Regions from separate parts of the Marinobacter subterrani genome, predicted to be linked through region 3. Evidence: predicted binding sites of a transcription regulator. Region 3 holds the regulator's gene; each other region holds the start of a gene.
What was found. Region 3 encodes LexA, which represses DNA repair genes until DNA is damaged. Its sites were predicted from a motif close to CTGTNTNNNNANACAG; they were not measured.
Positions count from the first base shown of each region.

Region 1: the regulator LexA is predicted to act here: its motif matches at 8,389-8,404, upstream of recN (DNA repair protein RecN).
Region 2: the regulator LexA is predicted to act here: its motif matches at 2,996-3,011, upstream of recA (recombinase RecA).

Region 1 is NZ_LFBU01000001.1:2,716,043-2,726,437, forward strand. Features, by position in the region: gene carB (carbamoyl-phosphate synthase large subunit) at 1-1,929, opposite strand, end outside; gene carA (glutamine-hydrolyzing carbamoyl-phosphate synthase small subunit) at 2,009-3,139, opposite strand; gene dapB (4-hydroxy-tetrahydrodipicolinate reductase) at 3,564-4,364, opposite strand; gene dnaJ (molecular chaperone DnaJ) at 4,390-5,514, opposite strand; gene dnaK (molecular chaperone DnaK) at 5,592-7,517, opposite strand; gene grpE (nucleotide exchange factor GrpE) at 7,608-8,207, opposite strand; gene recN (DNA repair protein RecN) at 8,481-10,160, shown strand; gene fur (ferric iron uptake transcriptional regulator) at 10,260-10,395, opposite strand, start outside.
Region 2 is NZ_LFBU01000001.1:1,739,980-1,750,374, reverse strand. Features, by position in the region: gene mutS (DNA mismatch repair protein MutS) at 1-2,362, opposite strand, end outside; gene pncC (nicotinamide-nucleotide amidase) at 2,444-2,944, shown strand; gene recA (recombinase RecA) at 3,111-4,157, shown strand; gene msub_RS08240 (hypothetical protein) at 4,154-4,369, opposite strand; gene msub_RS08235 (flavodoxin family protein) at 4,645-5,115, shown strand; gene msub_RS08230 (PilZ domain-containing protein) at 5,131-5,508, opposite strand; gene msub_RS08225 (Lon protease family protein) at 5,753-8,161, shown strand; gene fixJ (response regulator FixJ) at 8,201-8,827, shown strand; gene msub_RS08215 (ATP-binding response regulator) at 8,873-10,395, shown strand, end outside.
Region 3 is NZ_LFBU01000001.1:1,236,735-1,247,129, forward strand. Features, by position in the region: gene msub_RS05700 (DUF1329 domain-containing protein) at 1-1,035, opposite strand, end outside; gene msub_RS05705 (DUF6586 family protein) at 1,290-1,802, shown strand; gene msub_RS05710 (hypothetical protein) at 1,854-2,114, shown strand; gene msub_RS05715 (cell division inhibitor SulA) at 2,119-2,610, opposite strand; gene lexA (transcriptional repressor LexA) at 2,653-3,261, opposite strand; gene msub_RS05725 (amidoligase family protein) at 3,475-4,476, shown strand; gene msub_RS05730 (gamma-glutamyl-gamma-aminobutyrate hydrolase family protein) at 4,469-5,203, shown strand; gene msub_RS05735 (SIMPL domain-containing protein) at 5,235-5,921, shown strand; gene msub_RS05740 (translocation/assembly module TamB domain-containing protein) at 5,924-9,685, opposite strand; gene msub_RS05745 (autotransporter assembly complex protein TamA) at 9,682-10,395, opposite strand, start outside.

The DNA of each region.
Region 1 (10,395 bases), 1.5 Mb from region 3:
GCCGCCGTACTGGACAATCACACCCTTGGGTTTCTCGACGTGGATGATTTCCAGCACGTCTTCCAGGGTGATCGGCTCGAAGTACAACCGGTCGGAGGTGTCGTAGTCCGTGGACACAGTCTCCGGGTTGCAGTTGATCATGATGGTTTCATAGCCGTCCTCACGCATGGCCAGGGCCGCGTGCACACAGCAGTAATCGAACTCAATGCCCTGACCAATCCGGTTGGGCCCGCCACCTATGACCACGATTTTCTCGCGGTCGCTGACATCTGCCTCGCACTCTTCCTCATAGGTGGAATACATGTAGGCCGTGTCGGAGGCAAATTCGGCGGCGCAGGTGTCCACACGCTTGTACACCGGGCGGATGCCCAGGTCGTGGCGGAGCTTACGCAGGCTCACTTCAGAAAGGCCCAGCAATTTTGCCAGACGGCCGTCCGAGAAGCCCTTGCGTTTGAGCCGGAACAGGGCGGCCTGATCGATATCGGCCTTGCCCGCTGATTTCAGGGCCTGCTCCTCTTTGATCAGATCTTCGATCTGGACCAGGTACCAGGGATCAACGTGAGTATTGGCGAAGACCTCTTCAACGGTCATGCCGGCACGGAAGGCGTCGCCGATGTACCAGAGCCGTTCCGCGCCTGGCACGTTCAGCTCCTGGGTGAGGGTTTCCTGCCCGTCAGTCGTGGCCAGGTCCACCTTTTCTTCAAAGCCTTCGGAGCCTACCTCAAGGCCACGCATGGCTTTTTGCAGGGATTCCTGGAAGGTCCGGCCGATGGCCATGACCTCACCCACGGATTTCATCTGGGTAGTCAGGCGGGCGTCGGCCTGAGGGAACTTCTCGAAGGTGAACCGGGGAATCTTGGTGACCACGTAGTCGATGGACGGTTCGAACGAGGCCGGGGTGACACCGCCGGTGATTTCGTTGCGCAGCTCATCCAGGGTGTAGCCCACGGCCAGCTTGGCGGCGACCTTGGCGATCGGGAAGCCAGTGGCCTTGGAGGCCAGGGCGGAGGAGCGGGACACCCGCGGGTTCATCTCGATGACCACCATGCGGCCGGTGTCCGGGTTGATGCCGAACTGGACGTTGGAGCCGCCGGTTTCCACACCGATCTCACGCAGCACCGCCAGGGAGGCGTTGCGCATGATCTGGTATTCCTTGTCGGTGAGGGTCTGGGCCGGGGCAACGGTGATGGAGTCACCGGTGTGCACGCCCATGGCATCAAAGTTCTCGATGGCACAGACGATGATGCAGTTGTCGTTGCGGTCCCGGACAACTTCCATCTCGTACTCTTTCCAGCCGATCAGGGACTCGTCGATCAGCAACTCGTTGGTGGGCGACAGGTCCAGGCCACGGGTACAGATTTCTTCGAATTCGTCGCGGTTGTAGGCGATACCGCCGCCGGAGCCGCCCATGGTGAAGGACGGACGGATGATGCACGGGAAGCCGATGTCATCGGCGACTTTCCAGGCTTCTTCCATGGAGTGGGCGATGGTGGCCCGGGGGCACTCCAGGCCGATTTTCTTCATGGCCTTGTCGAAGCGGTCCCGGTCTTCGGCCTTGTCAATGGTGTCGGCGTTGGCACCGATCATTTCCACGCCGTGTTTTTCCAGGATGCCGTGGTGTTCCAGGTCCAGGGCGCAGTTCAGTGCGGTCTGGCCGCCCATGGTCGGCAGCAAGGCGTCCGGCTGTTCCTTCTCGATGATCTTTTCAACGGTCTTCCAGGTGATCGGCTCGATGTAGGTGGCGTCAGCCATCGCCGGGTCGGTCATGATGGTGGCCGGGTTGGAATTAACCAGGATCACCCGGTAACCCTCTTCGCGCAGCGCCTTGCAGGCCTGGGCCCCGGAATAGTCGAATTCGCACGCCTGCCCGATCACAATGGGGCCGGCGCCCAGGATCAGGATGCTCTTGATGTCGGTACGTTTTGGCATGTCTTGGTAAACCTGTCAGCAACTTTTGAATTCTGGCAGCGCAATGCGCGGCGCCCGTGAGTCGTGCATGCGATCAGCCTCAGGCCGATCGCGCCTCCATCAGGCGGATAAACTCGTCAAACAGGGGAGCCACGTCATGGGGGCCAGGGCTGGCCTCCGGGTGGCCCTGGAAGCTGTAGGCCGGCTTGTCGGTCCGGCGGATGCCCTGCAGCGTGCCGTCAAACAAGGACTTGTGCGTCGCCTCAACGTTTGCGGGCAGTGTTGCCTCATCCACAGCAAAGCCGTGGTTCTGGCTAGTAATCATTACTGTGCCCCTGGCAATGTCCTGCACCGGGTGGTTAGCGCCGTGATGGCCGTGGCCCATTTTCATGGTTTTGGCACCACTGGCCAGGGCCAGCAACTGGTGGCCAAGGCAGATACCGAATACCGGGATCTCGGTTTCCAGAACTTCCTGGATGGCGGTGATGGCATAGTCGCAGGGCTCGGGGTCACCCGGGCCATTGGACAGGAAAACTCCGTCCGGATTCATCGCCAGCACGTCGGAAGCCGGGGTCTGCGCCGGCACTACCGTAATATCACAGCCCCGGGAGGCAAGCATGCGCAAAATGTTGAACTTGACACCGTAATCCCAGGCGACAACCTTGAAGCGGGCTTGCTGGCGCTCGCCATAACCTTCGCCCAGGATCCACTCGGTTTCGCTCCAGGACCAGACCTTGTCTGAGGTCACCTCTTTGGCTAGATCCATGCCTTTCAGCCCCGGAAAGGCTTTGGCCAGCTCCAGGGCCCGCTCGGCGCTGGCGTTCTCGCCGGCAACGATGGCGCCGTTCTGGGAGCCCTTATCGCGAAGGATCCGAGTCAGGCGCCGGGTGTCAATGTCCGCAATTCCAACAATGTTGTTGCTTCGCAGGTAGTCGTCCAGGCTTCCCTTGCTGCGCCAGTTGCTCGCCATCAGCGGCAGATCGCGGATGATCAGGCCGGCAGCCTGCACGCGGTCTGATTCGATGTCTTCTTCGTTCACTCCGGTATTGCCGATGTGCGGATACGTCAGGGTGACGATCTGGCGGGCGTAGGACGGGTCGGTCAGGATTTCCTGGTAGCCGGTCATGGCGGTGTTGAACACCACCTCACCGCTGGTTTCGCCGTCAGCACCAATGGCGCTGCCGTAGAACAGGCTTCCGTCTGCGAGTGCAAGGATTGCTGGTGTGCTCAAGGCTTGTATCCTCATCGAGTGGCGTATCGGTTCGTCACGAACAGGAACGCAAGCGCAAATTCAGGTTGCAAAAAAGCGAGACGGAGTCTTGGCTCGGTCCCGCTTTCTTATAAACTTTTTAATAGGTACGCTTGGTGCAGTTAAACCGCCTTATTGTAGGAAATTTGGCGCTTTGTGTCCACGGGAAATACCGTCGACTCTGTGCGCTAATGAAACACCGGCGGGGGTTGGGGTTCCTTTTCCGGAAAACGCTACGAGCACATCCATGTGCGCTTGGCTTCGGCCATCCATGGCCTCAGACATTCCCGGAAAAGGAACCCCAACCCCCGCCTTAGAGGATGGCGTCAGGCACTTGGGTCGGAGCACCCCACTTCAGCATGTAGGTCGGATTAGAGGCACCAGCCTCGTAATCCGACACCGCCCCTCACTTAAGATCAAGAACATCCTGCATATCATAAAGCCCCGCAGGCTTATCCTTCAGCCACAACGCCGCCCGCATGGCACCCTTGGCAAAGGTCATCCGGCTGCTGGCCTTGTGGGTCACTTCGATACGCTCACCCTCGGTGGCGAACAGGACGGTGTGATCGCCCACCACGTCACCGGCACGGATGGTTTCAAATCCGATTTCCTTGCGTGTGCGCTCGCCGGTAAAGCCTTCACGGCCATAGACAGCACACTCTTTCAGGTCGCGACCGAGGGCATCGGCGACGACTTCACCCATGCGCAGGGCGGTGCCGGAGGGCGCGTCTTTCTTGTGGCGATGGTGGGCTTCGATGATTTCCACGTCGTAGTCGTCACCCAGCGTCGCGGCGGCCGTGCGCAGCAGGTTGAGGACGACGTTGACGCCTACGCTCATGTTGGGCGCGAACACCACCGGGGTGGATTCGGCGGCCAGGGCCAGTTGCTGTTTCTCGGCGTCGGACATGCCGGTGGTGCCGATCACAAGCATCTTGCCATTGGCTTTGCAGAATTCGGCGTTTTCCAGGGTCAGGTCCGGGAAGGTGAAATCGATAAGGACATCGAAATCACCCTTCACATCGGCCAGGCTGCCGGCCATTTTTACGCCGGTTTTGCCGATGCCGGTCATTTCGCCAGCATCGGCGCCGATCAGGCTACTGCCCGGCTCGACGACGGCAGCTCCCAGCTCCAGGCCCTCGGTACCGTCCACCGCTTCGATCAGGACTTTCCCCATGCGCCCGGCGGCGCCGATGATTGCTACCCTCATGCTCGCATTCCTTTTTTCGGGCCGATCAGAATTTCATTTCGTCGAAGAAGCTTTTGACGCCTTCAAACCAGGAGGTTTTCTTCGGGCCATGCTCTGTGCCGTTGCTGCCATCCAGAGTTTTCTGGAATTCTTCCAGCAGTTCTTTCTGGCGCTTGGTAAGATTCACCGGTGTTTCCACGACTACACGACACAACAAATCACCCGCCGGCCCACCACGAACCGGGCTGACACCCTTGTTGCGCAGGCGGAAGAGTTTGCCGGTCTGGGTTTCCGGTGGAATCTTCAGCTTCACGCGGCCATCCAGTGTCGGGACCTCCAGCTCACCACCCAGGGAAGCATCAACGATGCTGATGGGCACTTCGCAATAGAGGTTACGACCATCGCGGGTAAAAATGGAGTGCTCACGCACGGCGATCTGCACGTACAGGTCTCCGGGAGGCCCGCCATCAACGCCCATTTCGCCTTCACCGGAAAGCCGGATGCGATCGCCGGTGTCCACGCCGGGCGGCACTTTAACGGAAAGGGTTTTCTCTTCCTGAACCCGGCCCTGGCCATGGCAGGCCTGGCAGGGGTTCTTGATGATCTGACCAGAACCACGGCAGGTCGGGCATGCCTGCTGCACGGTAAAGAACCCCTGCTGCATACGCACCTGCCCCATGCCTTTACAGGTACCGCAGGTCTCCGGGCGGGATCCTTTTTCCGCGCCACTGCCATCACAGACTTCACATTCGCGATGTCCGGGAATCTTGATCTGGACGGTTTTGCCCTTGACGGCTTCTTCCAGATCCAGCTCCAGGGTGTAACGCAGATCAGCGCCACGGGTGCTTCGGCCACGGCCGCCACCACCAAAAATGTCGCCAAACACATCGCCAAAGATGTCGGAGAAGCTGGCTCCGCCGCCCCCGAAACCACCACCGGCCTGGCCATCCACGCCGGCATGACCAAACTGGTCGTAGGCCGCCCGCTTGGACTGGTCTGCCAGTATTTCGTAGGCTTCGCTGGCCTCTTTGAACTTGTTCTCGGCGTCCGTGTCGTCCGGGTTACGGTCGGGGTGGTACTTCATCGCAAGCTTTCGATAGGCTCGCTTGATTTCCTTCTCGTCCGCATCCCGGGAAATTCCGAGAATTTCGTAATAATCGCGCTTGGCCATGCTTTAAAACCCTGTTTTTAAACGCGGAAAACGCGGGGAGTTCCCCGCGTTTTCCAACTGCCTGATGTACGTCAGATTTATCGCTTGTCGTCGTCTTTCACTTCTTCAAACTCGGCATCCACTGCATCGTCAGCCTGCTTCGCCTGAGCATCGTCCTGCCCACCGGCCTGCTGCGCCTGATCAGCCTGATCTGCATACATCTTCTGGGCCAGCTCGGAAGAGACTTCCGTCAGCTTCTGGGTCTTGGCCTCAATATCTTCCTTGTTGGAGCCTTCCAGAGCTTCCTCCAGCTCTTTGATGGACGCTTCAATTGACTCTTTCTCACTGGCACTGACCTTGTCGCCGGCATCTTTCAGGGTCTTGCGAACGGCGTGTACCATCGCATCGCCCTGGTTCCGCACCTGAACCAGCTCCTCGAACTTGCGATCCTCCTCGGCGTTGGCCTCGGCATCGCGCACCATCTTCTCGATTTCGTCATCGTTGAGGCCGGACGAGGCCTTGATCACAATGGACTGTTCCTTGCCGGTGGCCTTGTCTTTCGCGGACACGTTCAGGATGCCGTTGGCATCGATGTCAAAGGTGACTTCGATCTGCGGCACACCGCGCTGGGCCGGCGGAATGTCAGCCAGGTCAAAACGGCCCAGTGACTTGTTCTGGGCAGCCTGCTTGCGCTCACCCTGAACCACGTGAATGGTGACCGCTGTCTGGTTGTCATCCGCCGTGGAGAAGGTCTGCGACTTCTTGGTCGGGATCGTGGTGTTCTTCTCGATCAACGGTGTTGCCACGCCGCCCATGGTTTCGATACCCAGGGTCAGCGGGGTTACGTCCAGCAGCAAAACGTCTTTCACATCGCCAGACAGCACGGCCGCCTGGATGGCAGCGCCCACGGCAACGGCTTCGTCCGGGTTAACGTCCTTGCGGGCTTCTTTGCCGAAGAACTCTTTGACCTTCTCCTGCACCAGCGGCATACGGGTCTGACCACCGACCAGGATAACCTCGTCGATTTCCGACGTTTTCATGCCGGCATCCTGCAGGGCCACTTTACACGGCTCAAGGCTGCGCTGGACCAGGTCTTCCACCAGGGATTCCAGCTTGGCCCGGGTCAGCTTCACGTTCATGTGCTTGGGACCGGACGCATCCGCCGTGATGTAAGGCAGGTTCACGTCGGTCTGCTGGCTGCTGGACAGCTCGATCTTGGCCTTCTCACCGGCTTCCTTCAGGCGCTGCATGGCCAGGGAATCGCCACGCAGGTCGATACCGCTGTCCTTCTTGAACTGGTCTGCCAGGAACTCGATGATTTTCAGGTCGAAGTCCTCACCACCCAGGAAGGTGTCGCCGTTGGTGGCCAGCACCTCAAACTGGTGCTCGCCGTCCACATCGGCAATTTCGATGATGGACAGGTCGAAGGTACCACCACCCAGATCATACACGGCTACCGTGCGGTCACCGCTCTTCTTGTCCAGGCCATAGGCCAGGGCTGCGGCGGTGGGCTCGTTGATGATGCGCTTCACTTCCAGACCGGCGATGCGGCCGGCGTCCTTGGTGGCCTGGCGCTGGCTGTCGTTAAAGTAGGCAGGCACGGTGATGACCGCTTCAGTCACTTTCTCGCCCAGGTAATCTTCTGCAGTCTTCTTCATTTTCTTGAGAACTTCTGCAGACACCTGCGGCGGCGCCATCTTCTGGCCTTTCACTTCCACCCAGGCGTCACCGTTGTCCGCCTTGGCGATCTTGTAAGGCACCATCTTGATGTCTTTCTGAACCACGTCGTCTTCAAAGCGACGGCCAATCAGACGCTTGATGGCGTACAGGGTGTTGTTCGGGTTGGTCACCGCCTGACGCTTGGCTGACTGGCCAACCAGGGTCTCGCCATCGTCAGTGTAGGCGATGATGGAAGGCGTGGTGCGATCGCCTTCGGCGTTTTCAATAACCTTGACCTTGTCGCCATCCATGATGGCTACACAGGAGTTGGTCGTTCCCAGATCGATACCGATAATCTTGCTCATTGAGTCACTCCGATTCTTCTGAATGCTTTACCGGAGGCCCGGCCTCCGCTGTCGCTATTTACTGGCTATATTGGCGCTTTAATCGGCTTTTCAAGCCTGCTCATCAATTTTTGGTGCATCTTCGGCCTTGGCAACCATCACCATGGCCGGCCGAACCACACGACCATTCAGCAGATAGCCCTTCTGAACCACGGCAACCACACTGTTAGGCTCGGCATCTGGGGCCGGCACCATGGACATGGCTTCGTGCTGCTGGGGATCGAAGGGTTCGCCCACAGGGTCAAGTTGCTCAACGTTGAATTTTTTCAGGCTGGACATGAACAGGCCCAGCGTCATTTCCACACCCTCGCGGATGGACGCCACCAGCTCGCCGGAATCACCCTTGCCTTCGGTACTTTCAACCGCTTTTTCCAGGCTGTCGGCAACCGGCAACAACTCCTTGACGAACTTTTCCAGGGCAAACTTGTGGGCTTTTTCGACATCAATCTCAGCCCGGCGACGCACATTCTGCATCTCGGCCTGGGAGCGAAGCATCTGCTCCTGGAATTCCTGAACCTTTGCTTTCAGAGCATCCACCTCGGAGAGCTCGCCCTCGCCAGACTCCTGATCGGCGGACTGGGCCTCCTCTTTGGCAGCCTCGAGGGCTTCGTTCAGTTCCTCGTGCTCGTTGCGGTTCTCGTCAGTGCTCATGGCTACTCCTGCTTGGTCTTCAGCGGCCTTTTTCGGTGGCCGGTTGAACGTGGGCTCCGGCCGCAGCGTGCCGGAATAATGTCATTGCGAACGGATATGGGGCCCCGCACGCAGGTTTCAACCATCGGTGCCTGCATTCCTGAATAAAATCACATTGCCGGGTTTGCAAACCGGTAAAACCCTGTATATATTCACAGCACCTGTATGCATTCACAGTGTTGAGTGGCGTCAAAACCACTCGCCCGGTTTCAGAAAGTCGCGGAGGTTATCTGCATGCTCAATCAGCTAACGGTTTCCAATTACGCCATCGCCGAACGGGTGGAACTCCAGTTCGGCAAAGGTATGACGGCACTGACCGGCGAGACCGGCGCCGGCAAATCCATCGTGCTGGACGCCCTCGGCCTGGCCCTGGGCGGTCGCGCCGATGCCGGCGCGGTGCGCCACGGAGCCAAGCGCGCCGACATCACCGCCACGTTTGATGTCGCCAGCATCCCCGAGGCAACCGAGTGGCTGGCAGAGCACGAGCTGGATGACGAGAATGACTGCATCCTTCGCCGTGTTATCAGCAAGGACGGGCGCTCCCGCGCCTATATCAACGGCCAGCCCTGCCCACTGAATCACCTCAGGGAACTCGGCGGCCTGCTGATGGACATTCACAGCCAGCACCAGCATCAGTCCCTTCTGCGCAAGGAAACCCATCGCAAGCTGGTGGACGAATTTGCCGGTGTCGAGGCACTGGCTACTGACACCCGGGAGGCGTGGAAGGCCTGGAACCGGATTCGACAGCGCCTGACCGAGCGGCAGCAAAACGCCGATGAAGCCGAAGCCAAGCTTCAGTTGCTGCGCTACCAGGTGGAAGAACTGGAACGACTGGCACTGGCGACGGGCGAGCACGAACAACTGGAACAGGAGCAGGCACAGCTGAGCCAGGCAGACACCGTTCTGCATAACAGCCACCAGGCTGCGCTGCTATGCACCGAAGACGAGACCAGCGCCGCCGATATGATCCGACAGGCACTACAACAGCTCGAACAGTTGCCGGTAGACGTGCCAGCGCTGGCCGACACCATCCAGATGCTGAAAGAAGCCCAGATCCAGATTACCGAAGCCGGCGACAACCTGCGCCACTTTGTAGAGGATTACGAGGCCGATCCCGCCAGGCTGGCAGACGTTGAAGAACGGCTGAGCGCCATCTACCAGATGGCCCGCAAGCACAGGGTTACCCCGGAAGAGCTGCCCGAGCTGCATCAGCGCCTGAGCGCCGAGCTGGCGGAACTGGACGGCGGCGAGGGCAGCCTGGAGCAGCTGGAAGCCGACCTGGCGAGCCAGCGCGGCCGATTCGATGAACTGGCCGGCCAACTCTCACAGGCTCGCGCCAGTGCGGCCGCCGAGCTTGACCAGCGCGTGGCAGTAGAACTTGCGCAGTTGAGCATGCCCAACATGCAATTCATAACCCACCTGAACCGCAATACCGGTGAAGAGCCGGCGGCCCATGGCCTGGAAGACATCGAGTTTCTGGTCAGCGCCAACCCCGGGCAACCGGCACGGCCACTGGCCAAGGTGGCCTCCGGCGGCGAGCTGTCACGCATCAGCCTGGCGATTCAGGTGGTGGTTGCCCAGACCTCAACCACACCGACGCTGGTCTTTGATGAAGTGGATGTCGGCATCGGCGGCGGCACGGCGGAAGTGGTTGGCCGGCTGCTGCGCACACTGGGAAGCAATGGCCAGGTGCTTTGTGTTACCCACCTGCCTCAGGTGGCCGCGCAGTGTCATCAGCACCTCTTCGTCAGTAAATTCACCGAACGGGACGCTACCTTCTCGAAAATCGAGGCGCTGGACGATCAGGGACGTATCAGTGAAGTGGCGAGAATGCTCGGGGGCGTCGACATGACCGACCACACGATCGCCCATGCCCGAGAAATGTTTTCAAAGGGGCAGGCAACCCACCACTGACCCGGAAAGAAGAAACCACTACCCCTCTCGATCCTGAGAGCTGTTGGGGCGGGTTCAAACACCCGCCCCTTTTTTTGGCAGGTGTTGCCAGGGCAGGACTCAGGACTTGATGGGTTTGACGTACAGAATCAGGCTGTGATCCACGATTTCGTAACCGTGCTCCTGCGCAATCTTCTTCTGGCGCTCTTCTATTACTTCATCAAAGAACTCGATCACCTCACCGGTCTGGGTGCAA
Region 2 (10,395 bases), 500 kb from region 3:
CATCCTGAGGCACGCCTGCGAGCTTGGCCACCTGCAGCCCGTAACTCTGGCTGGCCGGGCCGTCATGGACATTGTGCAGGAACACGATGCTGTCATCGTGCTCGGTGGCCGTGAGGTGCACATTGACGGCGTGCTGCAGCTCATCGGCCAGTTGGGTGAGCTCGAAATAGTGGGTGGCAAACAGGGTGTAGCAGCGGATTTCCCGGGCCAGGTGCTCCGCGGTCGCCCAGGCCAGTGACAGGCCATCGAAAGTGCTGGTGCCGCGGCCCACTTCGTCCATCAGAACCAGACTGTGCTCGGTGGCGTTATGCAGGATGTTGGCGGTCTCGGTCATTTCCACCATGAAGGTGGAGCGGCCGCCGGCGATGTCGTCCGAGGAGCCCATCCGGGTGAAGATCCGGTCCACCGGGCCGATCACCGCGCGGTTGGCGGGTACGAAGCTGCCGGTGTAGGCGAGCAGGGCAATCAGTGCCGCCTGGCGCATGTAAGTGGATTTACCGCCCATGTTCGGGCCAGTGATCACCAGCATGCGCCTCCGGGTATCCATCAGCAGATCATTGGGCACGAAAGGCTCATCCAGCAATTGCTCAACCACCGGGTGGCGGCCCTGCTCGATGTCAAAGCCCGGGGATTCGCTGAATTCCGGGGCCGAAAAGCGCAAGGAGGTGGCACGCTCGGCAAAATTGCTCAGCACATCCAGCTCGGCAAGCGCCTGGGCCGCGTCCTGCAGGGGTGCAAGCTGTCCGGCGACGGTTTCCAGTACCTCGTCGTACAGGCCTTTTTCCCGCGCCAGGGCCCGGCTCTTGGCGCTCAGGGCCTTATCCTCGAACTCCTTCAGTTCCGGCGTGATGAAGCGCTCGGCGTTCTTAAGGGTCTGCCGGCGAATGTAATCCACCGGCGCCTGGTCCGACTGGGCCCGACTGATTTCGATGTAGTAGCCGTGTACCCGGTTGTAGCCTACCTTCAGAGTGCTGATGCCGGTGCGTTCCCGTTCCCGGGTTTCCACATCCAGTAGGTACTGGCCGGCGTTCTCGCTGATGTTGCGAAGCTCGTCCAGCTCTTCGTCGAAGCCTTCCCGAATGACGCCGCCCTCACGGATAACCACCGGCGGGTTGTGGATGATGGATCGCTCCAGCAGGTCCGCCAGTTCGGGGTATTCGCCGATCGTGGTGGCCAGCTTGACGACATGGTGGGAATTGACCGGTTTCAGGGTTTCCTGCAGGTCTGGCAGGGCCTGGAAGGCGTCTCGAAGCCGCGCCAGGTCCCGCGGTCGTGCTGAACGGAGGGCGACTCGTGCCAGTACCCGCTCAATGTCCCCCACGGCTTTCAGCAGATCGTGCACGGGTTCGTAGTGAAACCCGTCCAGGAGCGCCGAAACGGCCTGCTGGCGCTGGCGGACAATCGCCACATCCCGCAGCGGTCGGTTCAGCCAGCGCCGCAATTCCCGACCACCCATGGAGGTGGCGGTACGATCCATCACCCAGGCCAGGGTGTACTGGTGGCCGCCCATCAGGTTGGTGTCGATTTCCAGATTGCGGCGGCTGGCGGCATCCAGGATCACCGCTTCATCGCGACGTTCACGGGTCAGCTTGCGAATATGGGGCAGGGCTGTGCGCTGGGTCTCCTTGGCGTACTGCAGCAGGCAGCCTGCCGCACAGACTGCCAGGTTCAGGTCTTCGCAGCCGAAACCGGTCAGATCCCTCACTTGCAGCTGCTGGGTGATCACCCGCCGCGCTGTGTCGGGTTCGAACAGCCAGGGGCCCTGGCGGCGAATTCCGGTAAAGCCTTCCAGTACCTCCTGGTAGGGAAAATCCTCACTGATCAGGATTTCCGCAGGCCGAAGGCGCTGGAGCTCTCCTTGCAGGCCATCCAGGTTTTCCAGCTCTGAGACGGTAAGGCGACCGCTGGAGATATCGAGCGAGGCAAAACCGAACTGTTCCCGATGGTTATAGATGGCCACCAGCAGGTTGTCGCGACGGTCTTCCAGGTAGGCGTCGTCACTCAGGGTACCCGGGGTAACGATCCGCACCACCTGCCGGTCAACCGGTCCTTTGCTGGTCGCCGGGTCGCCGATCTGTTCACAAATGGCGATGGATTGACCTGCCCGCACCAGCCGGGCAATGTAACCCTCAGAGGAGTGATAGGGGATGCCCGCCATGGGGATCGGGTTGCCCCCGGACTGGCCCCGCGCGGTGAGGGTGATATCCATAAGCTCGGCCGCTTTCTTGGCGTCTTCGTAGAACAGCTCGTAGAAATCCCCCATGCGGTAGAACACCAGTTCACTGGGGTGCTGGCCCTTGATCTTCAGGTACTGCTGCATCATCGGGGTGTGCTTGGAAAGATCGGTCTGAGCTGCTGACATGAACGGGTCCGGTAGCCTTGCTTTGGATGAAGGCGTGAATTGTAAGAAAATAACCGCCGCGATGAAACGAAGGAGGTCATTATGCTGGCCAGCGATCACGAATTGGAAGACGCGGGCAATCGCCTCGGTGAGCGATTGGCTCAACTGGGCCGTACGGTTGTTACCGCGGAAAGCTGCACCGGCGGCTGGGTTGCCAAGGTACTGACCGACCGGGCCGGATCCTCGGCTTATGTTCTTGGAGGATTGGTAACCTACAGCAATGAGGCCAAGCAGGGACTATTGGGAGTGACCCGGAAATCGCTGGATGAACACGGTGCCGTCAGTGAACCGGTGGTGCGGGAAATGGTGGCCGGTGCCCTGGTGGCCACGGGTGCCGATATTGCGGTTGCCATCAGCGGTGTGGCAGGGCCCGGGGGCGGTAGCGAGGAAAAGCCCGTGGGTACGGTCTGGTTTGCCTGGGGCAGCAGTCCGGCAACCACCATGGCGGTGGTACAACACTTCGAGGGTGATCGGGATCAGGTCCGGCGGCAGTCCGTTCTCTTTGCGCTTCAAGGAGTTAACGGGTTTCTCGATGAACCCTGACCGCTTTCACATCGGGAGGGGTTGGTCTCATCCGCAGGTTATGTTTTAATACTGTTCAAATATACAGGGAATTGGCCGGTTACGCTGTACGGCCTCCCGATTCACTATTTCGCCGCCGAAGTGCCAAAGGCTTCCGGTGGCCCGGGCGACAGAGGGTTTTGCACTGATGGAAGACAACCGCAAGAAAGCATTGAGCGCAGCACTGGGCCAGATCGAACGTCAGTTCGGCAAGGGCGCCGTGATGAAAATGGGCGATCAGCCCCGTGAAGCCATTCCTGCGGTCTCCACCGGCTCCCTCGGGCTGGACGTTGCCCTGGGCATTGGCGGCCTGCCTTACGGCCGGATCTGTGAAATCTATGGCCCGGAAAGCTCAGGTAAAACCACATTGACCCTGCAGGTGATTGCCGAGGCTCAAAAAGCAGGTAAAACCTGTGCCTTTGTTGATGCCGAGCACGCTCTGGATCCGATCTATGCGGAAAAGCTGGGCGTTAACGTTGACGATCTGCTGGTCTCCCAGCCGGATACCGGTGAGCAGGCGCTGGAAATTGCCGATATGCTGGTGCGCTCCAACGCGGTCGACGTGATCATCGTGGATTCCGTGGCTGCCCTGACGCCGAAAGCCGAAATCGAAGGCGAGATGGGCGACAGCCACGTTGGCCTGCAGGCGCGACTGATGTCCCAGGCGCTGCGGAAGCTGACGGGCAACGTCAAGCACGCCAACTGTCTGATGATTTTCATCAACCAGATCCGTATGAAAATCGGTGTTATGTTCGGCAGTCCCGAGACCACCACCGGTGGTAACGCCCTGAAATTCTACGCTTCCGTCCGCCTCGACATCCGCCGCATCGGTTCCGTGAAGGACGGCGATGAGGTCGTCGGTAACGAGACCCGCGTTAAAGTGGTCAAGAACAAGGTCTCCCCGCCGTTCAAGCAGGCCGAGTTCCAGATCATGTACGGCAAGGGCATCTATCACATGGCTGAGGTGCTCGACATGGGCGTGAAGGAAGGCTTTGTTGACAAGTCCGGTGCCTGGTACGCCTACAAGGGTGACAAGATTGGCCAGGGTAAGGCCAATGCCTGCAAGTTCCTGGAAGAAAACCTGGATATTGCCAACGAAATTGAAGCGGCGGTTCGTGACAAGCTGATGCCGAAGCCGGTCTCCAAAAAAGAAGCCGAAGAAGCGCCTGCAGAAGCGAGCGGCGAGTTGCTCTAAACCTTTTTAAGCAAAGCCACTATGGGCGGCAGGCGTAAATCCAGGCCTGCCGCGCCATTGTTACCCTCGACTTTCCTGCCAGGTAATAACCCTTTTTCCAGCTCCCTCCTGAAGTGGCCCGGTTCAGCACCAATGTCGACCTCCAGGCGCTTGAGGTACTCTTCGCCACCAGCCTGCTGCAACTGACTCTTGATCCACTTCCTGTATGTCATTCGACGATAGAGTTCCTGCAGTTTTTTACTGTTTAGATATCGCATCGACTTCTCCTCCTCTGATTGTCCAATCTATGGTAAGCAGAAGTCTTTGTGGGGTATCGGTCCAGATCCTTTAAAAGCTCTCGTAACAGATCGCCTTTTTTTTGCTCTGTGCTGCTCAAATATTAAGCATCTGTGCTCTCTGTCTCTCCCTCTGGTTTGAGCTGGCGGCAGAATGAATTCATACTCAATGAGCGCTCACTTTTTCTCTTCAGCTACAAATCAGAGTCGGTATGGAAGCAAAAAAGAGATTACTGATCGTCGCTCATGTTCCTTCCCCAAACACACTCAAGCTTCGAGAGGCGGCCGAGCAGGGCGCCTGCCATGAAGACATTGAAGGCGTTGAGGTAAAGGTACTTGCCCCCATGGACGCCGGCCCAGAAGACGTTCTCGCGTGTGATGCCATCATTCTGGGTACTACTGAGAATCTCGGGTATATGAGTGGTGCCTTAAAGGACTTCTTCGATCGCAGCTACTATCCATGCCTCGAGAAAACCCAGGGCTTGCCCTTTGCCTACTATATCCGCGCCGGACATGACGGCACGGGCACCAATCGGGCAATTGCAAGCATTACCACCGGGCTACGCTGGAAACTGATCCAGGAGCCTCTGATCTGTCGGGGTGAGTATCGGGCTGAGTTTGAAGATCAATGCCGGGAACTGGGGATGTATGTCGCTGCAAGCCTCGACGCCGGGCTGGTGTGAACCTGAACGGCTGGCTCAGCTGGCAAACCGGTTGTAGAAGCCTTCAATCCGCGACAGGGCATTGTCGACAGTGCGTGAATAGCCCTTCTTGTCCAGACAATAGCTGAACTGGACGCTCAGGCGATAACCGGTCTGGTAAGGGTGGCATTCCACCACCCGGGCGCACACCCGTGATTCGCTGATGTATTTACCATTAAAATCCATAAACAGGCGAACGCCCGGTTCCACGGGCCTGGGGCAGAGCACGGCCATGCCGTAACGGTTCATGTCGAGGCAGGAAACCGGGGTCGGGTGCTTGCCGCGGCCCAAAAAACCGCGTTCCCGAAGCTGCACCTTCAGGCAGGAAGCGGGATAACGATCCTTGATTCTGCGCTCTGCGGAATCGCTGGTCATACGCTGGCATCCGTTGCGTGCATTGTCGTTGTTGTTGCCCGGCGCGGAGGTTTCTGAACCGCCGGGAGATGAAGTGTAGTCCCGGAACAACTGCCTGAAAAATGAACATCGGCAAAACTGTGAACTGCCCGGCATATTGCCGGGTATTGCGGGCAACGCCAGAAATCTGCGCGCCAAACGCGACAGGGCCGACCGCAGAATCTACAATGACCGGCCAATGAGTCAACCGTTACAGGACCGAACCTTGAAGTCACTGTCCCTGCACCAGCTTTACAAAGCCTGTGTTCTGAAAGATCTGCCGTTTAAAACCACCAGGCAACTGGAACCCCTGGCCGAAATCGTGGGCCAGAACCGGGCCCAGGAAGCCGTGCGTTTCGCCCTGGCCATGCCCCATGGCGGGTACAACGTGTATGCCGTTGGTCGCAATGGTTTGGGAAAGCGCACCATGATGCTGCGTTACCTGGAACATCATGTGGATACCGATCAGCAAAGCCATGACTGGTGCTATGTGGCCAACTTCAAGGATCCGCGGATTCCGAAGCTGCTACAGCTTCCCGCAGGCCGGGGAACGGAACTCAAACAGGATATGGAAAAGCTGATGAGCCGGCTGGTCAAGGTCATTCCCCAGACCTTTGACAGCGACAGTTTTCTTGAGCGCTCCGAACAACTGAAGAACGAATACGGCAAGAAGCAGGAAGATGAGCTCGAAAAAGTGGCCGCCCAAGCCAGGCGTAAAAAGGTCAGCCTGACCGTAACCACGCCCGGTGGTTACCGGCTGGTTGCCATGAATGGCGACGAGCCGCACACAGTTGAATCGTTCCAGGCGCTGACCGATGAGCAGCGTGACAAGTTTGAAGACATCATTAACAAGCTGGAGAAAAAACTCCGGCAGGCCCTGCGCAAGCTTGCGGACTGGGAGCAGGAATACGCGGATAAACAGCAGGCGCTGAACCAGGAGACCCTGGAGGGTATCTCAGGCCACCAGGTCGATGAACTGATCGAGAAATACAAGGACCTTCCCGACGTGGTTGCCTATTTCGAGGCAGTCCGGGCCGATATGGTGGAGAACCTTGAGATATTCCTGGACGACAACGAGGAGCAGGCAGCGATTGCCTACGCATCCCTCGACAAGAAGATGCCCCGTCGTTATCTGGTGAATGTGCTGGTCCACCAGAAGACCAACGAAGTGCCCATGGTGGTTGAGGATAATCCCACCTACCACAACCTGTTCGGCTACGTTGAAAATGTTACCTACAAGGGCACCGTATTCACCGACTTCTCACTGATTCGCCCGGGCAGCCTGCACCGGGCTAATGGTGGTTATCTGCTTATGGACGCCATCAAGGTACTGGAGCAGCCGTTCGTATGGGATGGCCTGAAGCGTGCCTTGCGCTCCAGGTCGATTCAGATCAACTCTCTCGAGCGTGAATTGACGCTGTCCGGCACCATTTCCATCGAGCCGGAATCGGTCCCGCTGGATGTCAAGATTGTCCTGTTTGGTGACCGCGAAACCTGGATGCTGTTGCAGGAGTACGATTCGGAATTTGCCGAGCTGTTCCGGGTAACCGCGGATTTTGAAAACGAGATGTACCGCTCCGATGACAGCCAACTGCTGTATGCCAAGTTCATTGCCAGCCTGGTGAGCGAGAAAAAATTGCTGCACTGTTCGAACAAGGCGGTTGCCCGGGTTATTGAACACAGCGCGCGCATGGCGGAGCATCAGGACCGTCTGTCCCTGCATGCGGCGGATATCGCCAACCTGTTGCGGGAATCGGATTTCTGGGCCAGGCAGGCCGGCGCGCGTCTGATCCAGGATATGCACGTGGAGCGGGCGCTGGAAAGCGCCAAATACCGGAGTAGCCGGATCCGCGACCAGTTCTATGATTCCATCCGGGATGGCTCGACCCTTGTCACTACGGAAGGAACCTGTGTGGGGCAGGTGAATGCCTTGTCGGTTCTGTCTACCGGCGGTTTCGAATTCGGCCTTTCCAATCGCGTCACCGCTACCTGCTATTATGGAGATGGCGCGGTGATGGATATCGAGCGGGATGTAAAGCTTGGCGGTAACCTTCACTCCAAGGGCGTGATGATTCTTAGCTCCTGGCTGGCTTCGCACTTTGCGGTTAATGACCCGATGCACCTGTCGGCCAGCCTGACCTTCGAGCAGAATTACGGCGAGGTGGATGGTGATAGTGCCTCCCTTGCAGAGTTGTGTGCGTTGGTTTCTTCCCTGTCGGGAATTCCGGTGCGTCAGGACCTGGCGATTACCGGGTCGGTCAACCAGTTCGGCGAGGTTCAGCCGATCGGTGGCGTGAATGAGAAAGTGGAAGGTTTTTTCACCACCTGCCATCTCAAGGGCGGGCTTTCAGGCACCCAGGGGGTCATTGTGCCCGCCACCAACGTGCAGAACCTGATGCTCGACAGCGAAGTGGTAAAGGCGGTGCGCGCAGGCCGGTTTGCGGTTTATTCGGTTGCCCGTGTGGAGGAGGCCATAACCCTGCTGCTTGGAAAACCGGCGGGCAAGGTGGATGAAAAAGGCAGGTACCCGAAGCAGAGCGTTTTTGGCATTATCCAGCAACGACTTGAAAAAATGCGGGAACACGAGCGCCAGGAACATGCCCGTGATGACCACAAAGACCCGTCAATTCACTGACCGGCAATCACAAGAAAACGGACAGGAGAGAACACATCCATGACTGATATTCAGCAAACCGTGTACGTGGTAGAGGACGATGAGGCAGTCCGCGACTCCCTGGAGCTACTGCTTAAATCCGACGGCAAGCCGGTCAAGACCTATGAGAGTGCAACCGCTTTCCTGAAGGACTATACCGACAGGATGGCCGGCTGCATTGTGCTGGATATCCGAATGCCCGGCATGGACGGTATGGAGTTGCAGAAGAAACTGAACGAAAAGCATTCAATTCTGCCTATTATCTTTGTCACGGGCCACGGTGACGTGCCCATGGCGGTAGATGCCATGAAAGAGGGGGCTGTAGATTTCATCCAGAAGCCCTACCGGGAAGAGGCGCTGCTGGAAAAGATCGAGGCGGCGCTGAGGCAGGACCTGGAACAGCGCAAATCGCTGGATGAGAAGCAGGAAATTATTCGGCGTATCAACAGCCTGACTCCGAGAGAGCACGAAATCATGGACCGTATGATTGCCGGTCAGGCCAACAAGGTCATCGCCATTGAGCTGGAGATCAGCCAGCGCACTGTGGAGATTCACCGCTCCCGCGTCATGCACAAGATGGGCACCCATTCCCTTGCACATCTTGTCCGTATGGTCCTGTCCGTAAAGGACCTTATCGACGCCGGGTGATCCCGCCGGCATCATACGGTTACTTTTTTAACCGGCCCTGAATATATGACTGAAGCTGTCAGCGAGAACTCAGAGGTGACGGTTCTGCTTGTGGACGACAATCCGCAGAACCTCAAAGTCCTTTATGAGACCCTGAAAGATAAAGGTTACCGGCTGTTGATTGCCAATGAAGGCGAAAAGGCACTGGATCTTGCCCACCGCCACCAGCCTGAAGTAATCCTCCTGGATATCATGATGCCGGAGATGGACGGTTATGAAGTCTGTGAGCGCCTCAAGGCCGATTCCCAGACGGCCGACTGCGCCGTTGTCTTCCTGTCTGCCCTTGATGACCTGCAGGCCAAGGTAAAGGGCTTTTCCCTGGGCGGCGCTGACTATATTTCCAAGCCGTTCCAATCCCAGGAAGTGATCGCCCGGGTTAAGACCCACGCCTCGGTCATCCGCCTTGAAAGAGAGCTGCAAGCCCGTAACCGTGAGCTTCAGAGTGACCAGGCCCGCATCCTTAACTCGATCAGCGAGGGCATTTACGGCCTTGATGAGAATGGCCTGATCGAATTCGCGAATCCGGCGGCGGCGCTCATTATGGGGGCTCCGGTGGAGGAGCTGATCGGCCGCAACTTTTTTGCAACCCATTTCGCCACGGCCGGGGATAATCCGGACAGTCTTCCGGTAAAAGCAACCTGCCAGCAGGGGGTAGCCGAGAACCAGCGGGATATCCGCATGCTGCGGGCCGATGGCACCGGCTTTCCGGCGGAATATCGGTCTACCCCCAAGCTGGACGGCGACGAGCTCCATGGCGCTGTCGTGGTGTTCAGGGACATTACTGCCGAGCTGGACAGCGAGCGGGCCCTGGAAGAGGCCCGGCATCTGGTTCAGGAGCAGCGGGACCAGCTGGCGCATACCTCACGCCTGACCACCATGGGTGAAATGGCCGCCGGTGTTGCCCACGAAGTGAATCAGCCGTTAACGGCGATTACCAACTACGCCCGGGTCGCCAAGCGGATGATGGCGAAAGAAACCGCGGATATGGGGCTGCTTCAGGAGACCCTGGACAAGATCGAGGCGCAATCCCATCGGGCCAGCGAAATTATCCGCCGGATCCGGCGGTTCATGAAGAAACCGGTAACCGGCAAGGAAGTGCTTTCGGTCTCGGCGCTTCTGGAGGACACCCGGCAGTTTGCCGAGGTGGACATGCGCAATAACAAAGGTGCCATAGAGCTTGTGGTACCTGACGATATGCCGGATGTGATGGCTGATCCGATTCAGGTCCAGCAAGTGGCGCTCAACCTCATACGGAATGCCCTGGAGGCGACCAGTAGTGTGAGCTCTGCCGCGCCGGTTGAGGTATCGGCCAGCAGGCAGGGCGATACCTGTGTGCGAATCCAGGTTCGCGACCACGGTGTGGGTTTGCCGGAAGATGCCGAAGAAAAGCTGTTCCTGCCGTTTTTTACCACCAAGGATGATGGTATGGGCATCGGGCTCTCTACCTGCCGCTCGCTGATTCAGGCCCAGGGCGGGGATATCGGTTTCCAGCGCCCGGAAGACGGCGGTGCCTGTTTTTACTTTACCCT
Region 3 (10,395 bases):
TACCCGGTGCAACTCGTAGCGAGCCAGCTCCTGGTTGATGTGGCCGGCGCGGATCACATCTTCCGGCTTCACGGTCGGGCCGTGCAGTTTGTAGGCGTTGTAGGGCACGAACAGTTCGCGTTTGCCCTTGAGCTCCCAGTCATACTGGTTCGGAGCACCGTTGTACATGTCTTTCTGGTCCACAGAACGCAGTGAGGAAGAATTCGGCAGATCCGTCTCATAGGCCAGATTCGGGGATCGGCGAAGGCGGCGGGACCCGGCGTCATAGCGCCAGGCAAGGCGGGGCGAACGCACCTGATCGAGGGTCTCATGAACCAGCGTTATGGTGCCCGCGAGCGAAGACGGCGCGATCGTGTCGGTCTTCAGGTAGAAGATTTTGTTATCGATTTCCGCCAGCTCCGCGCCTTTCTGACTGTAGGCAAAGAAGTAACTGTAATCGTTGACCACGGGGTTGAACGAGCCGTCTACCTGGGGTGTAGCCGATGAGCTTCGAAAGCGGATCTCCTCCCCCCGGTAACGCAGAATATGGTTCCAGATCACCTCCAGGCCATTGGCCGGGATCGGGAACGGGCTGGTCATAATGGTGTTCCGGACGCCATTGCCATTATCAAGCAACTCGGCGGTCACTGCGTTTTCCCGGGATTTCCCGTAGACGTGCTCGGGAAATGCCGCTGTGCGCCGGGTCCGGTATACCGGCATGAAAAAATCCGGGCCATACTTCTCCAGCATGGCAATATGGCCATCGGAGAGCCTGTCCCGGTATAGATCCAGGTTGTCGGCGGTAATCACAAACAGGGCTTCATCCTGGGGAAACGGATTTGCTTCTACCTGCCCTTTGCGCCAGCCGGCCGGAGGCTGGGTAAGCCCGCCGGTCCATTCGGGAATCGTCCCCGAGGCGTTGGCGCCGCGCTCAGCTCCGACCGGGGTGAGATCGGCACCCAGACGCTGGGCTTCGGCCGCTGTAACTTTGGACAGCGCCTGTCCGGACAAACCGAGTAGAACCGCGGCAACACCTGCAACAATAGGGCTTCGCATCCCGTACACCTCCAGAAATTCATGCAGTTGGGCAGCCGCAACGATCGAAACTCGCACAGCCGGGCGCCTTTTTGCCAAATTCAAACGGTCGTTTCAAGCGAATGTTTGTATTTTATTGTGAAGCCTGTCCGAACGGGCGGTGCCTGTCCGTACCTGACGAGCCAAAGACAGCGGAAGAAATTTCGCGGCAGAAATGGTATGCTGCAAGATTACTTTTCTGGGTTACGCCCGCGCTCTGGGACTGCAGGTACTTCATGGCCTCACAATGGCATTCACTGGTTTCGCAGAAGCTGTTTCTCGCCCGCACACTGCTCGGTCAGCTTGACCGGTTCACAGCTCAGAACGAGGAGTATGCGCCCAACGAAGCGGAACAGGCGTTACGCCGTGAAGCGGCGATTCAGGGGGCCATCGAGTTGATCTTGCGCTCCAGGCGCCTGCTTTTGGTGATGATTGCCCGGTTGTATCAGGAAAAGTCTCGGGAACCTTCAACACTGACCGAACTGGCGAGCGTGATCGGAGAGGAGTCCCGTGAAATAGACCGGCTGCGGGAGCTTGAGCACCGGGCGGGAAGCTGGTGGGACCATCTGGATCAGTTGGAAACGGCCCAGGGCCGGCCGCCAGCCACCCGAAAAACAGTCAGCACGGAAAATATCATTGCGATATCCACTGACTCGGGCCCGGACCGGTCGGCCCCGGCATTGCTGAAAACACTCAATGCCGTCAAAAACTTTGCCGATGATCTGGAAGAACAGCACAGCGAATGGTAAACGCGCCAAGCCGCCCGCTATCCGGATCGCACCAAACTAAAGGTTTACTGAATGTCACCTTCGTTTTTTGAAATCGTACAACTGACCAATGGCGATTATGCTCTGCGCCGCATTGACGACGACAGCGCACCACTGGTGAGGATCTCGTTCTCGGAAGAAGCCCGGGAAATGATGGAAGACCGCGACCTGTCCGTTGCCAAGGCGATGATCGCAGCAGGTATTGAGGCTGTCGGCAGCGTTGAGCACAACATCGACTGGGACGATGACGAGCTGGACGCCCCGGACAGCCAGCCTTCCTACACCCTGCACTGAGCGATTAACGCTGGCGCAGCACCACACCGTGACTATTGCCCTCGGCGGAAGCCTTTTGCAGGGAATCGAAGGCCGCCCGCCCCAGCTTCCGGGTCCACATGACCACCGCATGGCATGTCCCCGCGCTCAAGGCGCGCTCAGCCAGTTCCTGGGCAGGGTATTCCGGTGTTGAGCGCAGCACCAGCAGCTCCCCGGCAATAATCCCATGCATCTTCTGCCACTTGCTGACAAGCGCCTGGGGCGGATCAATCCATGCCAGCCAGCGCTTTTCCTGATTAAGCTGAGTCAGCATCGGCAACAGCAACTGGAAGTTTTCCACCTGCCCCTGGGGCAGGATAATTTCCGTTACATTTCCGGTGGCAGGCGCCTCAGAGGTATCCGCAGTCCGTCGGGCGCGAATAACAGAACGTCGCTCGCGGGCGGCGGTTGCCGGCACTGAACAGGACAGAGCATTATGTTGGTAAGCCAGATTCTGGTTGAAGCTCAGTTGTTCCATAATTCACCCATTTCTCAATAAATCTGCGGCTACCCGGACTGATCAGTGGAGATCAGAGCGGCGGATCACACCCACACCAAGACCTTCAATGAACAGCTCCTGTTCTTTCAGGTCGACTTCGATGGGCGCGAACTCCTCGTTCTCGGCAATCAGGTAGACTTTCGAGCCTTCCTTCCGGAAGCGCTTGACGGTGACCTCATCTCCCACCCGGGCAACGACCACCTGGCCGTTATGGACATCCTGGGTGCTGTGCACTGCCAGCAGGTCCCCGTCCAGAATTCCGATGTTCTTCATGCTCATGCCCCTGACCCGAAGCAGGTAATCAGCCGACGGTGAAAAGAACTCCGGCCGCAGGGTGCAATGATCCTCGATATGCTCCTGTGCCAATATCGGACTGCCGGCCGCCACCTGGCCGATCACCGGCAGACCCAGATCCTCTTCCGCCTCAGGCAGACGGATGCCCCGGCTTGCTCCGGGCACCATTTCAATGGCGCCTTTCCGGGCAAGCGCCCGCAAATGCTCCTCGGCGGCATTGGCTGAACGGAAACCCAGTTCGGCTGCAATTTCTGCACGGGTGGGCGGATAGCCGGTCTCGTCGACGTATCGGCGGATAATGTCCAGTACCTGGGATTGCCTTGCTGTAAGCTTCATTAAGCTGCTCCGCTTGGTCAGGGCCGGTGTATCCGCTTTGAAGCGATCTCTGGGGGCGCCGGCCGTCCTGTCTTTATATACAGTGTTTTGACTATATACAGTGTTTTATCCAGTGTAAAGTCCGCTTCCGGATTTTCTCTCCGGTGCTTAACAATGACGATGAATAAGGGTGTGATATGGTGAAACCCTATTTCCCTACCCTCAGGAAGCAACATGACGCAGAGCAGGGCCTGCAGGATGCCGGACATTGTCACGACCGCTGACGGCAATGAACGCAGGGTTGGCGTTGAAATTGAGCTGTCCGGCCTGGGCTACGACGAACTTGTGGCTCTGGCTGCCCGGCTCCTGGGCGGCACGCCGGTGCTCCAGTCACGTTATGTCACCAGCCTTGAAACCGCGGTTGGCGGGTTCACCATCGAGCTGGATTCCGACCCGATCAAAGACCTCGATCTGGCCGATGCGCGTCTGCCCCGCTCTATCCGGGAACTGGGCGGCCAGGCGATGGACGTGATTGATGCTGCCGCCGAACGAATCGTGCCACTGGAAATCATCAGCCCACCGCTGGCATTTTCCAATCTCGAGATGGTCGAATCCCTGGTTGACAATCTCCGGTCCGCCGGTGCCCTGGGCAGCCGTGATGCCATCTATTTTGCCTTCGGCCTGCAGCTCAACCCCGAACTGCCCGACCTCAGGCCAGCCACCCTGGTGCGCTATCTCCAGGCCTTCGCGTTACTCTACGACTGGCTCAAGGCGCGGCACCAGCTTGATATCAGCCGCAAGTTCACAACCTATATCGAGCCCTGGCACAGCCGGTACGTCGAGCTGCTGATAGACGATGATTACCAGCCGGATCTGCCGCAACTGATGGAGGATTACCTGGAGTTCAACCCGACCCGGAACCGGGCCCTGGACCTTCTGCCCCTGTTTGCCCACCTCGATCGTGAACGGCTGGGCCGCTACGTTCGGGACCCGAGAATCAAAAGCCGCCCAACCCTGCATTACCGTCTTCCGGATTGCGATATCGACAACCCCGGCTGGCACTTTTCATCGGTCTGGAATGACTGGGTGGTTCTCGAACAACTGGCCAGCCACGCCGATGATCTGGCGCAGCTTCGGGCCGTATTTCGTGAACGCCGCAAACTCAGCCTGCACAATCTGACCCACAGCTGGCTTGAAACCACCGAAGAATGGCTGGTCAGGAAGGGCTATGCCTGAGGTGAACCCGACCCGGGAGCCGGAAATACCGGGCCTGACCGTGGGCATCAGCGGCCCGGCACGAAAAAGCCTGGCGCACCGGCTGATCAGTCTTGGCCTGAGACTACATGGAGCCCGGACCTATTACATCCGGCCTGGTTCACGGGTGGATGTCTCCCTGCTCGACGGCCTGGTGTTATCCGGTGGCACCCACGTGCACCCTGAACGCTATGGCCAGCAACCGAAGGTAACGGCCCGTTATGACCGCGCGCGGGACGCTACCGACCAGTCGCTTCTGGAACAGGCGGAACGCATCGGCATTCCTGTACTGGGTATCTGCCGGGGGGCCCAGTTCATCAACGTGTTCCACGAGGGCACGTTGTGCCAGAACGTCACACCCTTGCGGGTCAACACCCGGCACCGTCCCCTGCTGCTGCCCCTGCAGACGGTTCGCCTGGTTGAGCACAGCCGGCTGAGGGAGCTGATGGATTCTCCGGTGATCGGTGCCAACCGGATTCACAGCCAGACGATCAGGCGCCTGGGCCGGAACCTGCGGGTTACCGCGGTCGATAATGATCTTTTTGTTCAGGCCATTGAAAACACCCGGGGGCAGTGGCTGATGGGCATTCAGTGGCACCCGGAGTACCTGCTGTACCACAGCGGGCACAGGCGCATCTTCGGCGAGTTTGTCGAAGCGGCGCGACGATTCAAACTGGTACGCCTGGAGCCGGACACCGGCGAGGCCTGATATCAACATACATCCCACAGGAGGAAATTCCATGGCCGGACGGAACCGAAAGTCCCGTTTTCTTCTTACCCTGGCACTGCTGGTGCCCGTTATGACTCTGGCGGGGGAAGTTACCCTCACCGGCGAGGGCAGTGTGCGCTATGAGCCGGACAGCGCCCGGCTTGAGTTCACCGCGAACGCAGAACATGCGCTGCCGCAGAAGGCCACGGAAAAAGTGGCAACCCTGGTGACGCAATGGCGGGAAGGCATCAGCGCCTACCGGGATCAGTTGGACGACTACTCCGACTCCACCGTCAATCTTTACACCCGCACCCTGCCCTCCGAGCAACGGGGTGAAGAATTGCAAAAGCTGGCGGTCGCCTCCCAGACAATCAGTTTTACCATCAAGGACCTGAGCCTGCTGAACCCCTTGTTACAACAGGCTCAGGCGCTGGGGCTGGACTACAGCCTGGGGCCGTACCAGTTCTTCCACTCGGATGAGGCCGGCATGGAGCAGGAGGCACTGGCCCGGGCCATTGCCGACGCAAGGGCCCGCTGCAGCTTCGTGGCGGAAAAACTGGGCCAGACCTGTGGCGAGGTCGTGACGATCAACGTTAATGGCGGCCATCGGCCGGTGCCGATGATGATGGCCGAAGCCAAAGCAATGTCAGATACCGTCTCGAGCGTGGGCGAACGGGAGATCCGCGCTTCAGTCAGCGCCACCTTTGAGCTGGACTGACCTCAGAAATCCCGGGTATAGAATATGTCGAGGGAAGCCGCCAGGCCGCTGGCGGCTTCCAGATAGAAATACTTGCCAAGATCGTAGCGCAGCGCGACCGTCGTGATCGGCTCGAAAACCCCGACACCATACCGCACGCTCAAATCGTCGGTGAGATAGCCACTGGCCACCACGGATGTCTGCTCGCCGGAGCCTTCGGCTTCCAGGGTGAGCTGGCGAATGCCGAGTTCCTCGCCAATCTGCCCCGTCACCTTGTTGGCCTGGGTCAGGCCCAGCGACAGTGCCGCCCGGGTCATCTGCCCCTGGTCGCCACCGCCTTGAGGAGGGCGCCCCAGGATCAGGTAGGACAGAGCATCCGTTTGTGGCATATCGGGATTGGAAAAGACCTCGGTCTGGGGTGACTGAACCGGCCCACTGAGCCGAATACCGGCGATGACAGTACCGACCTCCCGCACCGCCTCGATATCGAGGTAAGGTTGCGCCAGGTTCCCGACAAACAGCAACCGGGCTCTTTTCAGCTCCAGCTCCTGGCCGTAGGCTTCATACCGGCCATTGACCAGACGCAAGGTGCCACGGGTGTCCATGTTGTCGGTAATTCTCAACGTGCCTTCAAGATTACCGGTCAACCCGAAAGCCGCGAACGTCAACTTGTCTTCGCCCACCACAACCGTGACGTCCATCTCCAGGGAGCGGACAACCGGTTCTTCTTTCTGAGCACCCACGATCACTTCATCTTTTGACACCGATACCGCCTGCGGCGGCAACCCTTCTATCTCGATACTACCCCTGGGCACACCAACCTGACCGGTTACCTGCAACGCCCCTTCCCGAAAGGCAATCTTGAGGTCCGGCGCTATCTCAAGCCGGGCATAAGGCTCGATGTTAAAGGGAACCCGCTTCCCGGTAACCGTGATTTCACCCTCTGGCGCCCGTTGCCAGTCGAACTGGCCATCAATAATGGTCTGGCTTCGGGCGTTACTTTCGATACGGCCACTGAGCTGCGCGGAATAACCATTGAATTCAAGACTGGCGACCACCTCTTCCAGGGGCACCGGCAGCGTCGGGTCCGAGATCCGGCCGTTGGTCAGGTGCACCGCGCCGTTCACCGCCGGCTTCATCAGCGGGCCGGAAAGCTGGCCTTCACCATCGATCTGGCCAGCAATGTCCTGGATTCCGGTAAACAGGCCGGCAAGGGCGAGGTCCAGCCCCTTGAGCCGGAATGAACCATCGACCCTGCGCTCCTTCGCGGTGGGATCAAGCCCCAGATCCAGGGAAAACTCGCCAAGCTCGGGCCCCTTGAGTCGAACATCCAATTTGGCCCGCTGTGGCTTGAGGTTCATTTCGGTGGTAAAGGCGTTATAAGCCAGAGGCTCCCAGTCACCGTCAACCAGTACCTGGAACTCGCCGTCTCCAGCGTCCAGGAAAATCCGGCCATCGGGGCCGGCATCCGTGACCGAAAAGTCAATTTCCCCGTTAATCAGCGCATCCCAGCGTAGGGTTTCCGGCAGAAGCGGTGCCAGAGCCCCGGTCGGGAACCGGTTGATGGTGTAGGCAATCCGGGGCACCGGGAGCAACGTCTGGTCCTCGGCGCAGACACTGCTTTGCTGCCAGCGCCAGCAATGGTTGCCAAAGGTCAGCTCACCGCTTTCGCTGAAAGCCAGAGCGGCCGGGGATTGTAACTGCCAGCGCTGGTCCTGCTCTGGCAGAGCAATCAGCCCTCGGGCCAGGGCGCCCTGCCAGGTTTGCCAGTCTGGCCCTGCACCGCCCTCAAACGCGAGCTCCAGGTTGGCCTCGGCATGGCTGGCGCTGACGGTAATACGGTGCTCAGATTGCTGACCGTTCGCGGTTACTGTCAGCGCTTTGAGCTCCTGCCCGAACGCCGCGATATCAGACCCCTCAAGGCTGCTTGTCAGTCTCATCCCCGGTTCCAGGCGGGCATCGAGAGTCAGCCTTTCTGCCGCCAGTTTTTCCTGCCAGCTCAGGTTCCGGGCGCTGGCCTTCAGCACCGCCGTCGGATCCGTGGGGGTACCACCTGCCTCCAGAGTCGCCTGCAGACTGCCCGCAAGCCCCGGCAGTATGGCCTCGGGCCTTGGCACGGCCAGCGCCAGATTGGTGCGCAGGCGATCACCCCAGACACCGCTGCCTTCAAGCGTGTTCTCACCCACCGCCAGTTCAAGCCCGGAAAGCTCCCAGTTGCCCGACGAGGTATCCAGGTTGCCAACCAGAGAGGCGGGGTTCGAGCGCCAGGCTCCCTCGAGATTCCAGCGCGCGCTCATGTCCGGTATCTCGCCGTCCCGGAGCTGGCCTTCGGTTTTCACCTCGCCGCTGAGACTGGCTTCCAGGGCCGGCACCCAAAACCCCGGATTGAAGTCCTTGAGCTGCAACGCCGCCTGCCACGCCACCGCGCCGGCATAGTTCACGGATCCGTTACCCACCAGTGAGCCGGCGCCGGTGACCAGGGCAAGGTCCGTCAGCCGGACTTTCTCCAGGTCGCCATCGACCGTGGCCGACACTTCTGCCTTGCCCTGGGGACTGTCCACCTCGGCAGTCAGCTGCGCCTGGTAATTGCCTTCCTGCCAGCTAACGGTGCCATCGAGGGATTGCAGGGAGACCGGCGGCGGCCCCAGTTGGGGAACCAGCGTGTACCAGGGAAAACCGCGAAGCCGCAGGTCTGCACTGGCGTTCAACCCACCGATCCAGTTCACCTTCCCGGTCGCGACCACGGTATCCTGGCCACTCCCGGATTCGTTGGCGGTCGCCAGTTCGATACGGACATCCTGCGCCGCCTCGGTGGTGACCAGCCCCTCGAGCAGGAGTTTTACCGGCCCTGTGGTGCCGGGAAGTCGGGCCTGCCCTCGGGTACGGAAGCCGTTTTGCAAGCTGCCCTGGGCCTCGACAAACCAACCCCGGAGCATCAGGGTTTCCGGCAGCGCAGGCGTCGCCAGGAACTTGTCGGACGTCACTTTCAGGCGGGCCGGGAGCGCCGGATCCAGCGGCTGGACCTGACCTTCCAGGCTGGCCTCGAGATAGCCACGGCTGCGGGCGTTCACCATCAAGTCCCGGACACTCCCAGAAAGCGTGGCCTCGACAACCCACTCATCACCATAGGGCGGCGGCAGACTGGCCGTAACCTCCAGGTTGACCGGCCAGTCCCGGCGGGTTTCGACCCGGCCGGAGGCGGTAACCTTGTAGTCGTCAAGCCGATACAGGAGTCGGTCAATGTTCCAGGCGGCGCCGGATCCGCCGGCATCCAGCTCCAGCCGATCCCAGATTTTGGTGCCGTTGAAGGTGAGCGTCCCCATCCGGACGCCGGTGACTCTCAGACCCAGGGGCAGGTCCACGCCGGGCAGGGTTACGCCGCCGGAGCCACCGGATTTATCCGCCGGTGGCAGTTGGGTAATCGTGAGTTTCTCCGCCTGCAGTGTGTCCAGGCAGAGCTGCTTGCGGAGCAGGCAGGACGGAGACCAGTCCACCCGGGGTGCCTGCACGATGACCTCAACCCCGTAGCCCCGCCATTCCAGGTGCCGGGCCTGCCACTGCCCCAACAGCGAACCACGGCCATGTGTTACCTGCAGTCCCGGCACCTGGTCGATCACCCAGGCGGTTCCGGTTTCCGAACGCAGGGCCAGAAGAACCGCCGAGACAAGCAGAACGGGCAGGAGCACCAGTAACCCCAGGCACAAAAGCAGCCAGAAACGCAGCCGGTGCCTCGCCCCTGGCCGCTTCGGTTTCTGGTCTGTGGGTTGTTCCGGCGTCTGCGTCACAGCTCAGGCCCCATGGAAAAGTGTATGCGCCAGCCCCCGCCAAATTCCGGGTCCAGCCCCTTGGCTATGTCCAGGCGCAGCGGTCCGACCGGACTGATCCAGCGAATACCGACACCAGCACCGGTGGCCAGGGGATCGCCCAGATCATTGATGGCGTTACCCTGGTCCACAAACAGAGCCGCCCGCCACTGGTCGGCGAACTGGTACTGATATTCGACACTTCCAACCATCAGATAGCGGCCGCCCACCGGAACGCCGTTATCGTTCTCCGGCGACAGGGTCTTGTAGCCATACCCGCGCACACTCTGGTCACCACCGGCGAAGAAGCGCAGCGATGGAGGAACATCCTCAAAACGGTTGGTGGCAATGCCCCCGATCTGAAACCGGGCCAGAAAACGGTGGTTACCCGCGAGTGTATACAATCCCTTTGCCAGCGCATCCACATGGAGGATATCCACGTCGGAGAGAAGCGCCGTATGCGATCCGGTTGCGTTAAACTGCAACCGGTAACCACGGGAGGGATCCAGCGGTGAGTCAGCGTGGAGCTTGGAATAACCAACGCCCGGCAGGAGCAGGGAGCTGGTTCCGGTCTCATCATTGCCGATGTTAAAGCGCTCCCCTTCCCAGCGCAGGGACAATACCTGCAGCCAGCCATCCTCAAGCTGGTGCTGCCATTGTTGCCCGAACGTCAGCAGTTCCGATTCGACGTT